Regions from separate parts of the Neobacillus sp. 114 genome, predicted to be linked through region 2. Evidence: a T-box and tRNA genes for the amino acid it is inferred to sense, from the RefSeq annotation. Region 2 holds a T-box; the other holds one or more tRNA genes.

Region 1 (4,415 bases), 1.9 Mb from region 2:
CGTTACAATCGGTAGTGAAATGTCCGGCGGCGTTAAAAATGTTGTAGCAAGAGATGATATCTTTGACGGAACCGACATTGGTATTCGTATGAAAACCCTTCGCGGACGTGGCGGTACCATTGAAAATCTAACATTTGATAACATCATGATGAAAGATATTGCCGGTGATGTATTTAATATTAACTCTAACTATACATCTAACGGTACTCCACTGCCATTTACTGGTGTAATCGATGAAACAACACCTTACATTAAAAATATTACAATCAAAAATATTACCGCTGAGGGTGCTCAAGAAGCTTCCTTCTTCCAGGGACTATATGAAAGCCCTGTTGATGGCCTAACATTGGAGAACGTCACAGTGCATGCTGACAAACCATTGTATTTCCAATATGTTAAAAATATAACAATGAAAAATGTCAACATCAATAACGGTAATATGTTCCAGCCTAACAGCATATACCAAAATCTCACAGTTGACGGAGAAAAACTTCCAGATACCGATTGGCCAGTAGTACCACGAACAAAATAAGAAATATTTAAAAAACTAGCATCAGTAGAAACTACAGATGCTAGTTTTTTATTTTAAATTTTTTTGATGATATAGCTTCTTCTCCCCTCTTTTTTCAAATAATTCATTTCATATGTTTATGAGTCCACTTATATATGTAAAGAAACCTAAAAATTTTTGGATAGATATTCCTATGTTCCTTAATATTGGTTCGATTGTGACGCCAAAATAGGTATCATGTCACAAATGATTATTTTCTGAAATTATGTTCATCAAACTAAAAAGAAATGTAACGCTACCGTTCTGTAAATTAAATACCATCCAATGTTAGAGTAATATAAAGCAAAATTCAGGAGGTAGCACACATGAAAAAAACATATATAAAAACATTAATTGTAGCTTGTGTAGCTACAAGTTCCTTCATAGGAATTAGTAAAAGTGCCGAGGCTATTACCGAAGACCGAGTCGTTACAGAAAATAAACCTATAAGCCTTGAGCAAAAATATGGTGGTATTACCGAAAATGATCAGCAAGACAATACTAGCAATTACAATCAGATTAATACAGAAGAAATCATGCAAAAGCCAGAGAAAACAAAAGAAGTAGCCCTCCACTCTACAAAACCTGAAATAGGAATCACCAGGCAAATGCCTGAAAAACAACCAGAACCACCGGCTATTTCCATTTCAAATAATGAAAAAGATCTTTTTGCCAGATTAGTAGAAGCTGAAGCAAAAGGCGAATCCTATCAAGGAAAAGTAGCCGTTGCGACTGTCGTATTAAATCGAGTGGAATCACCTCATTTCCCGAAAACGGTGACAGGCGTTATTAATCAAGTAGTAGGACATGCCTATGCCTTTTCACCCGTTCAGAATGGCCAAATTAAAAAGCCTGCTTCAGATGAGTCTAGACAAGCAGTCGAAGAGGCATTGACCAGGAAAGATCGGTTAAATGATTCTGTTTATTTTTATAATCCTGCTATTGCCACGGATAAATGGATTCGCACTCGTCCAGTCGTAAAGACAATTGGCCGTCATGTATTCGCTAAATAATATATAGGAGGTAGATTGACAATTTAGTCATAGTAATCCTCCCAAACTGTAAACTCTATGGTGGGTTTTGTTACATTCCCGCCTATTATTAAGGGAAGTTAACAGTCTATTTACAAATTGGTTAACATCCCTAGTTTCGACAAATTTTAAAAAATCACCTGCTATAATGACATTGTATTGAAGAAAATTGAAACCAAAGCCCGAATTAAAGGAGTAGGAATCATGGCAGAGATTTTAGTTGGTTTAGGTACATATCTATCAGTTTTTCTTGCACTAGGTTGGCTTATTTCAATTGCTTTTAACCTATTTATAAAATAGCAACGGGCTATTACAGGATGATTTACAATGTATTAAATAGAGGTGAAATGAATGACGGAAATGTATTCACCTAGTGATGTACAAAAAATGCTCGGAATAGATGGCAGTACTTTAAGGAAGTACGCCACTCTCCTTGAAGATCATGGGTATCATGTTCAACGTAATAATCGGGGACATCGAGTCTATTTTGATAAGGATGTTCATACATTCCGTAAATTAATGGAATTCAGCAGGCATGAGGGTATGACAATCGAACGGTCTGCTGAGGCGGTATTGAAAGAGGTTTCTGAAGAAAATAACACGGACACTGTTACGGAAATAGAATCCCTGCAAAATACTAGTGACCAAGTTGTTGAGCACAATTGCAATCATGGTGAATTATTGGAACGCATAGAAAATTTAGAGCAAATAAACTTGGATTTAATCAAGCTTTTGAAGGAAAAGGCTGTACGAGAAGCTTACCAAGAAGAAAAGATTAATAAAATTTTAAAGCATGTTGAACGGATAGACCAACTAGAGGCTGAACGAATTAGAGGCATAGAAGAAGAAACGAGAATGCAAATTGCTGCTGCCAATCATAAGAAATGGTGGAATTGGTTTACATGGAAAAAAGCTAAACCCAATTGATAATGGGTTTAGCTTTTTAATTTCTGTTCGTATGTAATAGCCCACACAATTTCACTAATTATGGCTGCTGCGTTCCCGCCCTGACCCTTTCTTAGTGTCCTTGTTGGACTATGACTCCGCAGGTAGGACTCGAACCTACGACCGATCGGTTAACAGCCGATAGCTCTACCACTGAGCTACTGCGGAATAATATTTCTGGTGCGGGTGAAGGGAGTCGAACCCCCACGCCCGAAGGCGCCAGATCCTAAGTCTGGTGCGTCTGCCAATTCCGCCACACCCGCATGATGTTTTAAATAGTTTTATTTGAATGGCAGAGAAGAAGGGATTTGAACCCTCGCGCCGGTTACCCGACCTACACCCTTAGCAGGGGCGCCTCTTCAGCCTCTTGAGTACTTCTCTGTAGTATTAACTTACAAAACAAATATATCATCATTTAAAAATGGAAGCCAGCTGTAAATTTTGGTAATCTAAAACAACGAGCTCCCCTGCTATGAGGACATTTCTCCACTAAGATTCACTCAGGTTGTCCTCATCATGGTCCTTTCATGAGGAAAATTCTCCAGCAAAATTCATTAGAGCTGTCCTCATGACTCCCCTAAAAGGAGACTTCGTTATATTAGTTTTTTTAAAATCGATAAAAAATGTTCTTTTACAAATGGAATGACCTTATCGGGAGCCTGAACATGAATAAAATGCCCCGTTTCAGGAATGATATGTACTGCTGCGTGTGGGAATTGCTGGTCACGCATCTGGTAAGCAAAATCGGTTGAAATGTACGGATCATGTTCACCCCAAAGAATCGTAACTGGATTTTTTATAGCAGCAAGATTCAAATACGGTTCCGTTAATTGTTTATTGGCAGAGCGATATAATTCTAAAATTACGTCCCTTTTCTCATCAGATTCAAAAATTGCAAAGAAGTCTTCCAATATCCCTTCTTCAACAGACGGAATCTCCTTTTTCATCCCTGCCATCCATGATTCCTTATTGGCCATGGCTTCCATTACTTTTTCACCATAACCAGGCGTTCTCCATTTTTGGGCTAGTGGGTGCCAAGTATATCCTGGCAACAAAACTGTGTCGGTTATAATCAAGCTTTCAACTTTATCCGGATTGTCACACGCCCATCTTAATCCAATCATTCCACCCCAGTCATGGACGACGAGATGGATTTTTTCTAATTCTAGTGCTTCCATGAAATCATTGATAAACGTAACATAGTTCTCCCAAGCAGACTCGTATGGAAAACGAGCACTCTGACCAAATCCCGGAAGGTCCGGTGCAATTGCCCTAAATCCTACAGCAGCAATTTCAGGAATGATGTGTTTCCAGAGCATGCTAGATTCTGGAACGCCGTGAATAAGCAAGACTGGCGGAGCAGTTTTGGCACCTTCATCAATATAGGAAATCTTTTGATCATTTATGGTTAGGGTTTTTTTCGTGATCATTCTGTACCTCCGATTGTTTCTAATGTAAGGATTTTACATTCTTAACACTATTTCGACAAAAAAAGGGAAAATCCTTTCCTTTTCCGTTAAAAAGAAAAGGATACCTCAGCTTTATGAGACATCCTTCTCTTCGAGAATGTAATTGGTCTTTTCCCATGTGATTACAAAAAAATCTATTTCCCACAGCATTTTTTATATTTTTTCCCGCTTCCACAAGGACATGGATCGTTTCGCCCTACATTCGTTTCGTTCCGAATTGGTGCAGGTTTACCCAACGCCCCTTGCTTACTGGCATTTCTAAAGTCCATTTCCCTTTTAAGGGCAACTTTTTTCCATAATTCTAATTCAGGATGCTTCTCGCCTAAAATTGAATAATAACTATAAACCGTCTGCTCTATATCCACTAAGTTTGAAGTATAATCGTTTTTCATATGGCGGCTAATTACCGGTAATGCCTCT
Region 2 (4,415 bases):
ACAGCAGGTGGAGGATTGTCTTCGCCACGCCGAGGAGCAGTATAAGCAAAGCAGTCTTCAGGAACATTACAATGATAATGATTATACGACGGCGCTGCAAAATCTTGAGCAGACGTATCAGGATATTTGTACAATGGCTCATAGCGCTAATGGGCAACAGCGGGAACAGCTGCACAGAATGAGACTGCAGGTTCAGCAGCTGCAAAATAGTTTGATTTTACAAGGGACCCGAGGAGGAGAACAGTTTTGAAAAAACGTTCAAAACAGCAAAACCCTGAACAAAAAACGCGGAACGGAATTAACAATCAGGATATTGAGTTTGGACAAGATGTAGACATCATTAAACAAGCTAAAAAGAAGTATGAACAAACTGGCGGCCAGCCTGTAAAATCGAAATTCCACCAGGAAAATAATCAATCTTCATAAATTTGCCAAAATCTCTCAACGTATTGTTGAGGGATTTTTTCCATTTACAAAAACCTCTACGAATCAATTTTTTCATAATCTCTTCCATGCGAAAAATGGTAATCAAAAATGATTGCGCTACAACTGAAAAAGGGCTAAAATTTACCAAGGATATCGAAATATTTTTAATCAAAGGAGCGTTTTTCATGCCACGTGCCTTATGGCTTTTAATCATTGGGATGGCAGTGAATGTAATAGGCTCTTCTTTTTTATGGCCTTTAAATACAATTTATATTCACGATTATTTAGGTAAGTCCCTTTCGGTTGCCGGAATTGTTCTGATGTTAAATGCAGGCGCCACTGTTATCGGAAATCTGTTTGGCGGAAATTTATATGATAAATTAGGCGGTTATAAATCGATTCTTTTAGGAATTGGAATTTCGCTTCTAGCCTTGGTGGGATTAACCATCTGGCATAGCTGGCCATCCTATGTTTTCTTTTTGACCATTGTTGGATTTGGGACCGGCATTATTTTTCCTTCGATGTATGCCATGGCAGGTTCGGTTTGGAGAGAAGGCGGCCGAAAATCCTTTAATGCCCTCTATGTTGCGCAAAACCTCGGGGTTGCTGTTGGTACTGCTTTAGGCGGCATTGTTGCCGATTATTCCTTCCAACTAATCTTCCTGGCCAATACCATCATGTATGTGATCTTTTTACTTATCGCGGTTTTTGGATATAAAGGAATTGTGGTTGAATCAGTTAAAAAAGAAGCTAACACTGAAACAGTTAAAACCATAAAAAGCAAAGCCAACCTGCAAGCTTTACTTATTATTAGTGCGGGATATTTATTATGCTGGGTTGCGTATGTCCAGTGGACTACAACAATTGCTTCCTATACGCAGGAAATCAATATCACCCTCACACAATATAGCTTGTTATGGACGATAAACGGGGCATTAATCGTATTGGGGCAGCCTGTTTTAAATAGTATTTTAAAACATCTTAGTGCTTCCCTTAAGGTGCAAATCCTGATCGGAATCGCCATCTTTATCATTTCATTTATAGTTGCTGGAAATGCGGGTGCTTTTACCGGCTTCCTAGCCGCGATGATTATTTTGACAATTGGGGAAATGTTCGTTTGGCCGGCGGTGCCGACCTTAGCCTTCGCCCTTGCTCCTAAGGGCCGGGAAGGATTTTATCAAGGCATTGTGAACAGCACCGCGACCGGCGGGAGAATGATTGGACCGCTCCTTGGTGGCATCATTGTTGATTTATACAGCATGTCTGCCCTATTCACAATCTTAATCGGATTATTTATCATCGGAATCGTTACCACGCTAATGTATGACCGTCATTTGAAAACGCAAGAGCAGGTAACGGCAAAAGCTTTATAAATACTTTCCGCAACCAAAACCACAGCAGATTGACTGTGGTTTTGATGTTTAAAATGTAGTTTCCCTGTCAACCATGAAAATGGGCTCAAGTTTACTTGCATACTGTTAGAAAATTTAATACAATTACGTTATATTTATATTTCAATAACAGTGAGTAGGAGTAGTAGTGATTTAAGTCCCGTATTTAGAGAGTTGACGGCTGGTGAAAGTCAACCGGGAGGGTCATGAACTCGCCTAGGAGTTGCAGGCATGAATGAAAAGTAATGTTTGCCGTTTTCCGCGTTAAGGATTAATGAAGCGAGTGCATTGCACTAATGTGGGTGGTACCGCGGGAAGATACATACAGTCCTCTCGTCCCTGTTGGGGATGAGAGGTTTTTTATTTTTTAAGGAGGATTACAGATATGAGTTTCGATCATCAACAAATCGAAAAGAAGTGGCAAAAAAAATGGGAAGAAGAAAAAACATTTAAAACAAGCGAAGATCCGGGAAAACGGAAATTCTACGCTTTAGATATGTTTCCATATCCGTCAGGGGCCGGACTGCATGTGGGGCACCCGGAAGGTTATACTGCAACGGATATTCTTTCACGGATGAAACGGATGCAGGGCTATAATGTCCTTCACCCAATGGGCTGGGATGCATTCGGGCTGCCTGCTGAGCAATACGCTCTAGATACAGGCAATGACCCGGCCGAATTTACTGCGAAAAACATTGACACATTTCGCAGACAAATTAAGTCTCTTGGTTTTTCTTATGACTGGGACCGCGAAGTCAATACTACAGACCCTGAGTACTATAAATGGACACAATGGATTTTCTTGAAGCTATGGGAAAAAGGTCTTGCCTATGTTGATGAAGTACCGGTCAACTGGTGTCCGGCACTTGGAACTGTTTTAGCCAACGAAGAAGTCATTGATGGAAAAAGTGAACGCGGCGGCCATCCGGTTGAGCGCCGTCCAATGAGACAGTGGATTTTAAAAATTACTGCTTATGCAGACCGTCTGCTTGAAGACCTTGAAGAACTTGACTGGCCAGAAAGCTTAAAAGAAATGCAACGCAACTGGATTGGCCGTTCCGAGGGTGCAGAGGTTACGTTCCAAATCGATGGACATAATGAAACTTTCACGGTATTTACTACCCGTCCTGATACACTATTTGGTGCAACTTATGCGGTGCTTGCACCTGAGCATGCTTTAGTTGATAAGATTACAACAGCTGAACAGCGGGCTGCTGTTGAAGCTTATTTAGATAAAGTAAAATCAAAGAGTGACCTTGAGCGTACCGACCTTGCGAAGGAAAAAACAGGGGTATTCACTGGAGCCTACGCAATCAATCCTACAAATGGTGAGAAAATGCCAATCTGGATTGCCGATTATGTATTAGTCAGCTACGGTACCGGTGCGATTATGGCTGTTCCTGCGCACGACGAACGAGACTATGAATTTGCGAAAAAATTCGACCTGCCAATTAAAGAAGTTGTTGCTGGCGGCGATGTTGAAAAAGAGGCTTATACAGGTGATGGAGATCACGTCAATTCCGACTTTTTAAATGGTTTGAACAAAGTAGATGCGATTAAAAAGATGATTTCCTGGCTTGAGGAAAAGGGAATCGGCACGAAAAAGGTAACCTTCCGTCTACGCGATTGGTTGTTTAGCCGCCAGCGTTATTGGGGTGAACCGATTCCAATTATTCAATGGGAAGACGGCACCATGACAGCCGTACCGGATGAAGAGCTTCCATTAATGCTGCCAAAAACAACCGAAATCAGACCGTCCGGAACAGGTGAATCGCCGCTTGCTAATATTGAGGATTGGGTAAATGTAGTTGACCCAGTCACAGGCAAAAAGGGCCGCCGTGAAACCAACACGATGCCGCAGTGGGCTGGCAGCTGCTGGTACTTCTTGCGCTATATTGATCCAGACAATAAGGAAGCTTTGGCTTCACCGGAAAAATTAAAGCAATGGCTTCCAGTTGATATTTACATCGGCGGTGCCGAGCATGCCGTACTTCACTTGCTGTACGCACGCTTCTGGCACAAGTTCTTGTATGATATCGGCGTAGTGTCAACCAAGGAACCGTTCCAAAAGCTGTTTAATCAAGGAATGATTCTTGGTGAAAATAATGAAAAAATGAGTAAATCCAAAGGGAACGTCGTCAATCCGGATGACATCGTCAATACCCACGGTGCAGATACGCTTCGCCTATACGAGATGTTTATGGGACCGCTTGATGCTTCAATCGCTTGGTCCACAAACGGTTTGGATGGATCCCGCCGCTTCCTTGATCGAATCTGGCGTTTGCTGGTGGAGGAAAACGGTGAGTTGAATCCGAAAATTCAGCCAAACGAAGAGGCATCCAGCCTTGAAAAAGTCTACCATCAAACAGTGAAGAAAGTGACCGAGGATTACGAAGGATTACGCTTTAACACCGCAATCTCTCAGATGATGGTATTCATTAACGAAGCGTATAAAGCAACTGTTCTGCCAAAGCATTTCATCGAAGGCCTCGTCAAGCTTCTTTCACCAGTGGCACCGCATATTGCTGAGGAACTTTGGGAAAAATTAGGTCATACTAATACAATTTCCTATGAAGCATGGCCTGCATATGATGAAGC

What was found. The T-box of region 2 lies ahead of leuS (leucine--tRNA ligase). A T-box ahead of a tRNA ligase gene usually reads a tRNA of that ligase, here a tRNA-Leu.
Region 1: it has a tRNA-Leu gene. The T-box ahead of leuS (leucine--tRNA ligase) is inferred to sense a tRNA for this amino acid. The anticodon was not compared.

What each region holds. Positions count from the first base shown of each region.
Region 1 is NZ_CP126144.1:3,325,216-3,329,630, forward strand. Features, by position in the region: gene QNN06_RS16245 (glycoside hydrolase family 28 protein) at 1-532, shown strand, start outside; gene QNN06_RS16250 (cell wall hydrolase) at 877-1,563, shown strand; gene QNN06_RS16255 (MerR family transcriptional regulator) at 1,933-2,508, shown strand; tRNA gene QNN06_RS16260 (tRNA-Asn) at 2,623-2,694, opposite strand; tRNA gene QNN06_RS16265 (tRNA-Leu) at 2,705-2,789, opposite strand; tRNA gene QNN06_RS16270 (tRNA-Ser) at 2,817-2,907, opposite strand; gene QNN06_RS16275 (alpha/beta fold hydrolase) at 3,120-3,956, opposite strand; gene QNN06_RS16280 (YecA family protein) at 4,130-4,415, opposite strand, start outside.
Region 2 is NZ_CP126144.1:5,195,369-5,199,783, reverse strand. Features, by position in the region: gene QNN06_RS25510 (YtzC family protein) at 1-250, shown strand, start outside; gene QNN06_RS25505 (glycogen biosynthesis protein GlgD) at 247-426, shown strand; gene QNN06_RS25500 (MDR family MFS transporter) at 612-1,799, shown strand; T-box leader at 1,941-2,161, shown strand; gene leuS (leucine--tRNA ligase) at 2,203-4,415, shown strand, end outside.